3 regions of the Adlercreutzia sp. ZJ138 genome follow, and region 3 is predicted to be linked to each of the others. Evidence: predicted binding sites of a transcription regulator. Region 3 holds the regulator's gene; each other region holds the start of a gene.
What was found. Region 3 encodes HrcA, which represses chaperone genes, less so after heat shock. Its sites were predicted from a motif close to TNTTAGCANNCNNNNNNNNNGNNTGCTAANA; they were not measured.
Positions count from the first base shown of each region.

Region 1: the regulator HrcA is predicted to act here: its motif matches at 1,082-1,112, upstream of htpG (molecular chaperone HtpG).
Region 2: the regulator HrcA is predicted to act here: its motif matches at 938-968, upstream of groES (co-chaperone GroES).

Region 1 is NZ_JAAKEA010000002.1:131,089-133,357, reverse strand. It holds gene G7Y43_RS01490 (zinc-ribbon domain-containing protein) at 1-915, shown strand, start outside; gene htpG (molecular chaperone HtpG) at 1,133-2,269, shown strand, end outside.
Region 2 is NZ_JAAKEA010000004.1:111,140-113,408, reverse strand. It holds gene G7Y43_RS03105 (NAD(P)(+) transhydrogenase (Re/Si-specific) subunit beta) at 1-221, shown strand, start outside; gene G7Y43_RS03100 (GlsB/YeaQ/YmgE family stress response membrane protein) at 502-753, shown strand; gene groES (co-chaperone GroES) at 1,040-1,324, shown strand; gene groL (chaperonin GroEL) at 1,442-2,269, shown strand, end outside.
Region 3 is NZ_JAAKEA010000005.1:93,325-95,593, forward strand. It holds gene dnaJ (molecular chaperone DnaJ) at 1-701, opposite strand, end outside; gene hrcA (heat-inducible transcriptional repressor HrcA) at 737-1,750, opposite strand; gene hemW (radical SAM family heme chaperone HemW) at 2,025-2,269, opposite strand, start outside.

The DNA of each region.
Region 1 (2,269 bases), on a different contig from region 3:
CAACCGGATGGCATGCCTCCGTACGGCGCTGCGCCTGGGCCGTCCGGCATGCCCCCGTATGGCGGCATGCCTCAGCAGCCCATTCCTTACGCGCAGATGAACAACGACGGCAAGGGTCGCGGCAAGGCGACGGCGTCGCTGGTGCTCGGCATCATTTCTATCGTGTTAGGCAGTTTGCTGTTCGGTATTATCGCCATCGTGCTGTCGTCGCAGTACACGAAGAAGTTCGGTCCCGATGGCAGGGCGAAAGCAGGCAAGATCTGCGGCATCATCGGATCTGTCATTTCGGCGATCCTTATAGTTTTCATACTTGTTATCTCCTGCACTGCAGCCGACATAAGCGATATCAACGTTGAGGACACCGCTGCGCCTGTGACCTCGTTCGAATCCGGTACGGTCGACGCTGAAACCGAAGCAGCAACCGAAGCCGCACAGGCAGGGCTCGATCGCCTGAAGAATCCCGATGACACTATGATCCAGGCTATGGCAGCCGAGGCCGATGCCGAGTTCAAGAGCTGGTTCGACTACAGTCTCACCGACATCGGCGTCGATCCGACCGAGCTGGTGAAGTGGAGCGTTGGTACGCTTCAGTGCGAACTCGATACCGATGGTGTATATGTGGACGGCGCTGATGCCGAGGCGTTTGCTGACACATCATGCATCACGATCAATGCGCTCATAGATTCAGTGGGTGAGCAGGTTGACGCGTTCAATCAGAGCGAAGGCGGCGTGGCCAGTGACGAGGAAGCGAAGGCAAAGCTTGCCGAGTTCCTGGAAAACGCCAAGACGCAGGCGACCCCAGAGGAGTACTTCCTGTGCTTCGAGCTTGATAAGAAGGGCGATTCCTGGGTGGTTGAGGAAGAATCCTTCCTGGAAGAAGCAGAGTACGTATACAGCGTGTATGACATCTTCTAATCGCCAGTTTAAGCGGTAAACTTCACCCGCTGCACTGCACGCTTCATCACAAAACAACTATCGCCATGGGTCCTCTTCGAAGAAGGGGACCCGGTGCTATGAACCTTCCATGAACGCGCCGCTCGACAAACTTGACGCATGATGCGCGTGCGGTACAATCCTTCTCGATTAGCACTCGAAGGCTGTGAGTGCTAAACATACTGAAAGGAAGGCGTTCATGCGCAAGTTTAAAACCGAGAGCAAGAAGCTGCTCGACCTCATGATCAACTCCATCTACACGAATCGCGAGATTTTCCTGCGCGAGCTCGTATCAAACGCTTCCGACGCGGTTGACAAGCTGTACTTCCGCAGTCTTACGGACGACACCGTGCAGCTTGACAAGGATAGCCTGGCCATTCGTGTGTCGTTTGACAAGGATGCGCGCACTGTCACCGTGTCCGACAACGGCATCGGCATGGGTAAGGACGACCTCGATGTGAACCTAGGTACCATCGCGCATTCCGACAGCATGGCGTTCAAGGCCGAAAACGACGAGGCGCAGGGCGGCGACGTCGACATCATCGGCCAGTTCGGCGTAGGTTTCTACTCGTCGTTCATGGTGGCCAAGCATGTGCGCGTGGTGTCACGCGCCTTTGGCACCGACGAAGCATGGGCGTGGGAAAGCGACGGCATCGAGGGCTACACCATCACCTCTGCCGAGCGCGATACGCACGGCACTGACGTCATTCTCACGCTGAAGGACGACACCGACGACGAGAGCTTCGACACGTTCTTGTCGGAATACGGCCTGAAGAGTCTCATCAAGCGCTATAGCAACTACGTGCGTTATCCTGTGCAGATGAACGTGACGAAGAGTCGCGAGCTACCCAAGCCCGACGACGCTGGTGACGACTACGTGCCGCAGCGCGAAAGCTACACCGAGCTTGAAACCATCAACTCCATGATTCCCATCTGGAAGCGCCGCAAGTCCGACGTTACCGACGAAGAGTACAACGAGTTCTACAAATCCGAGTTCCACGACTTCGCCGATCCTGCTCGCGTGACTACCATCCACGCCGAAGGCGCTCTGTCTTACGACGCGTTGCTGTTCGTGCCGAGCAAGGCTCCGTGGGACCTCTACAGCAAGGACTACCAGAAGGGCTTGGCGCTGTACAGTTCCAACGTGCTTATCATGGAAAAGTGTGAAGACCTGCTGCCCGACTATTACAACTTCGTGCGTGGCGTAGTTGACAGCCAAGACCTTACGCTGAACATTTCGCGCGAAACGTTGCAACAGAACAGCCAGTTGCGCGCTATCGCCAAACGTGTTGAGAAAAAGGTTACTTCCGAGTTGCAGAATATGCGCGACAACGAC
Region 2 (2,269 bases), on a different contig from region 3:
ACGACACCGTGAATCCGTCCGCCATCGATGAACCCGACTCGCCTATCGCTGGCATGCCTGTGCTGCGCGTGTGGGAGGCGCGCCACGTGGTGGTGCTCAAGCGCTCGATGGGCAACGCCGGCTACGCAGGTGTACAGAACCCGCTGTTCTACAACGACAACACGCTCATGCTGCTCGATGACGCAAAGCACTCAGTCGACGCAATCCTCAACGATCTGTAATCGACTGGGTGAGTCCTACGCCAATTCCTGAGCGCTGTTCCGCATAATACTGAGCAGCATGACGCTCATTCTTGAGCACGCGTACGCAAATTGTTGAGAACTCCCATAATCGCCCCTGTGTGTATTATCGAGTGTTTGATTGTTCGCTTGATCGCAGTGCTGTGTGGCGAAGGGGCGATAACGGCTTGCTGACAGCCGGTTCACGCCTGATGTATGCGGAGTTCGGCAATACACTCCGTCCGCTAGGCTGTATTCACAGTCAACGTGGAAAGGAGTTGCTATGAGTATCATCGTTTGGATCATTATCGGCGGCTTGGCCGGCTGGGCGGGTGGCGCAATCATGAAGCAGGAAGGCGGTTTGGTCCGCAACATTGTCGTTGGCATCATCGGCGCACTGGTGGGCGGATTCATCATGAGCCTGTTTGGTGCGCAGGGCTTCACCGGGTTTAACCTGTGGTCGTTCGTGGTGGCGCTGCTGGGATCGATCGTGTTTATCGCCATCGTGAACTTCCTTACTCGCCGCGCCGCATAGGCGGACACCGTAGATGAGCGCTGATCATGGAAGATGCGCTTACGAAACACGCGATCAGGCAAGACGCGCGGTTCGGATCGACTCCGTACCGCGCGTCTTCGCGAATACTTCCTTCCTCTTACTTATCGCGATTTGGTGACGGTGGCAGTCAACTTGCATGTGCCTGTGGTATAGTGGCACCTGCGTTTAGCACTCGAAACTTGAGAGTGCTAGCAATCACGTTAACCGAGTGGTTAAGCACGTGGGCACAAAGCTCGCATGTGAGAATTGAAAGGAAGGCACTGTTATGTTGAAACCCCTGGGCGACCGCGTAATCGTCAAGCAAGACGAGGCCGAAGAGACTACCGCTTCTGGCCTGCTCATCGCTTCTGAGAACAAGGAAAAGCCCTCCAGCGGCATTGTGCTGTCTGTCGGCGAAGGCAAGATGGACAAAAACGGCAACATGGTTCCCGTTCCGGTGAAGGTTGGCGACCACGTGGTGTACGGCAAGTACAACGGCACGGCCATCAAGATGGACGGCGACGAAGTAGTTATCCTTCGTTCTGACGAGCTGCTCGCCGTTTACGAATAAACCGGGTGCTTCAGCGCATTCAAGCGCATTCAAGCGCAATCTAAGGTAACAAGTGGTTCGCCCGCCTTCCCGTGAAGGGGTTTTGGGGCCGGCGAATCGTAAGAAAGGATGTAAGAAATGGCAAAGAACATCAAGTTTGAGGGCGATGCCCGCGCCGCCCTCGCTTCCGGCGTAAGCAAGCTCGCTGCCGCCGTTAGTGTCACGCTTGGCCCCAAGGGCCGCTACGTCGCGCTCGAGAAGCCTTATGGTGCGCCGCTCATCACCAACGACGGCGTTACCGTTGCGCGCGAGGTCGACCTGCCCGATCCGGTTGAGCAGATGGGCGCCATGCTGGTTCGCGAGGCTGCGGTGAAGACCAACGACGTTGCCGGCGACGGCACCACCACCGCCACCCTGCTGGCCGACGTCATCGTTCGCGAGGGTCTGCGCAACATCACCGCTGGTGCCGACGCCCTGGGCATCCGTCGCGGCATTCAGAAGGCCACCGACGCCATCGTTGCGGCCATCAAGGAAGACGCCACCCCGGTTTCCACCAAGGAGCAGATTGCAAACGTTGGTACCATCTCCGCTGGTGACGAGGAAATTGGAAACAAGATCGCCGAGGCTATGGACGCTGTCGGCCGTGACGGTGCCATCTCCGTTGAAGAGAGCCAGACCTTCGGCATGGATGTCGAGATTGTGGAGGGCATGCAGTACGATCGCGGCTACATCAGCCCCTACATGGCTACCGACATGGAGAAGATGGAAGCGGTTCTGGCCGACCCCTTCATCCTGCTCACCGATCAGAAGATTACCAGCATCAACGACATGGTTCCGCTGCTGGAAGAAATCATGAAGTCCGGCCGTCCGCTGCTCATCATGGCTGAAGACGTCGAGGGCGAAGCGCTGGCAACCATCCTGCTGAACAGGCTGCGCGGCACCTTCAACTGCGTCGCTGTGAAGGCT
Region 3 (2,269 bases):
AGCTGCTGGCCGTCGCGGATGCCGGCTGGAACTTCCACGGTGACGCGCTGGCGATCGGGTACCCTGCCCTGCCCGTCGCATTCGGGGCACGGGTTTTCGATCGACTTGCCCGTGCCGCCGCATGTCTGGCACGGTGATGCTGTTTGCATGTCGCCCAAGAACGTGTGCTGCACGGTAACTACCCGGCCGCGCCCGTTACAGTCGGGACACACAACCTCGCGGCCGTTCTCACCCAAGCCCGTACCATCACAATCGGCGCACGGTGCCAAGCGGTCGTAAACAATTTCCTTCTTCACGCCTGACGCAACCTCTTCAAGAGTCAGCCGCAAACCGACTCCCATGTCGCGGCCTTCCGTGCGCGTGGTCGTCCGTCCGCCACTACCGCCGAAAAACGAGCTGAAGATATCGCCCATGCCGAAGCCCCCGCCGAACAGGTCCTCGAAATCGACATAGCCGCCGCCGAAGGGTGAACCACCCGACGCCGCACCGGGAATTGTGCCGAAGCGATCGTACTGGGCGCGCTTCGCAGGGTCGGATAGCACATCATAGGCTTCGTTGAGTTCCTTGAAGCGATCTTCGGCATCGGGTGCCTTGTTGATGTCGGGATGGAGCTGGCGCGCCTTGCGACGGAACGCCTTTTTTATCTCGTCGTCAGACGCATCGCGCGCGACGCCTATCACCTCATAAAGATCCTGAGCCATGAAACGTTACCTTTCCTTGCCGTGTGAAGATTCGGCTATCTATCCTGTAAAGCGGCGCTTGCAACCTGCACCGCGTGAATGACCTTCGAATAGTCCATGCGTGTAGGGCCAACAACTGCCACAACGCCGGTTGCCGCGCCTTCGCCGTAACTACTGGCAACCACCGATACGCCCGAGAGACCCGCCGCCACGTTTTCGCTTCCGATATGCACCGTTGGTAACGCACCTCCTGCATGTGCCGCATCATCAAAAATTTGCAGAAGCACAGTGTCATCCTCGAGTACTTCCATCACCGGAATGAGCGATTGCGAGTGGCTGAACTCGGGTTTCGACAAAAGTGAACTTACACCGAGTCTGCGAGCGCGCGAGAGTTCGCCCTCTTGCAGGCATGAGAGCACTTCTTCGAGAACCATGCGCACGAGTGGGTCGGCAACTGCCGTGCTGAAGCCATGTGCCAGGCGCTCTTCCATTTCGTGAAGCGAGCGCTCCGAGAACATTTCGGCGAGCAGGGTTTGTACTCGAGCGAGATCATCAGGGGAAATGTCGGTTGAGAACTCCATCTGGCGGTTAAATACACGCGCGTCTTCAGTGACCACCACTACAAGTGCTTTGCGCGGCGACAGCGAGATCACCGATATCTGCTTGATGCGCATGTCCATAACACTTGGCGCAATAACAATAGAAAGGCAGTCGGTGAAGCGAGAAAGCGCAAGCGAGGTTTGTTCAAGCAGCGAATCGAGCTCGGCGGCGCTGGCGCGCATGCGTTCAACCGCTGCGGCATACGGAGACTCCTGTGGCAGAAGACCCTGCTGAAACAGGCGGTCAACAAAGGCGCGATATCCGTAGTCGGTAGGAATGCGACCCGCCGAGGTGTGCGGCTGCGTGATGTAGCCGTCTTCTTCGAGCACCGATAGCTCGTTTCTCACCGTTGCTGAACTCACACCCAGCTGGTACTGCTCCACGAGTGTGCGCGACCCAACGGGAAGCGCGCGTGCCACATATTCCTCTATAAGCGCTGCTAGAACGCGTTGTCTCCGGTCAGAAAGCATGGCACCTCCCTTTGCGTCGAATCCAAAACATGCCACAACCGCCCGCAGTGTCCCTCCATTAAGACACTGGCGCGATCGACGTTGTATGTGAAACGCTATTTTAGCAGCCGACAAGCGCGAGTGCTAATATGAATGGTCAGCGAGGAAAAATTCAACGCGAGCGCCACATTCGGGCTTGAAACGCGCGAATTCGACATGAATGTGAATGGGGTTTCTAAAGGGTTGCCAGCGGGATTGCCAGAACCCAGCGAGACGAAAGTAGCCCCAGGATGCTTTACGGTGCAAGGTTGAACAAGCGACCGTATAATTCGTTGCCGCAAAGCCACCCTGTTCTGGTCGGCTTCCAACGCCCGTGCTCGTGCACAGCCAAGCCATCGCGAGCAAGCTCTTCAAACGTTGTACGTACGTCGGGCAGAAGTGCGCTTGCCGCAGCAACGCGCTCGTCGCTTACTCCACGTGACATACGCATGCCAAGCATCAGGTCTTCTGCCGCCATCTGCCGCGCGTCAAGATCATCGG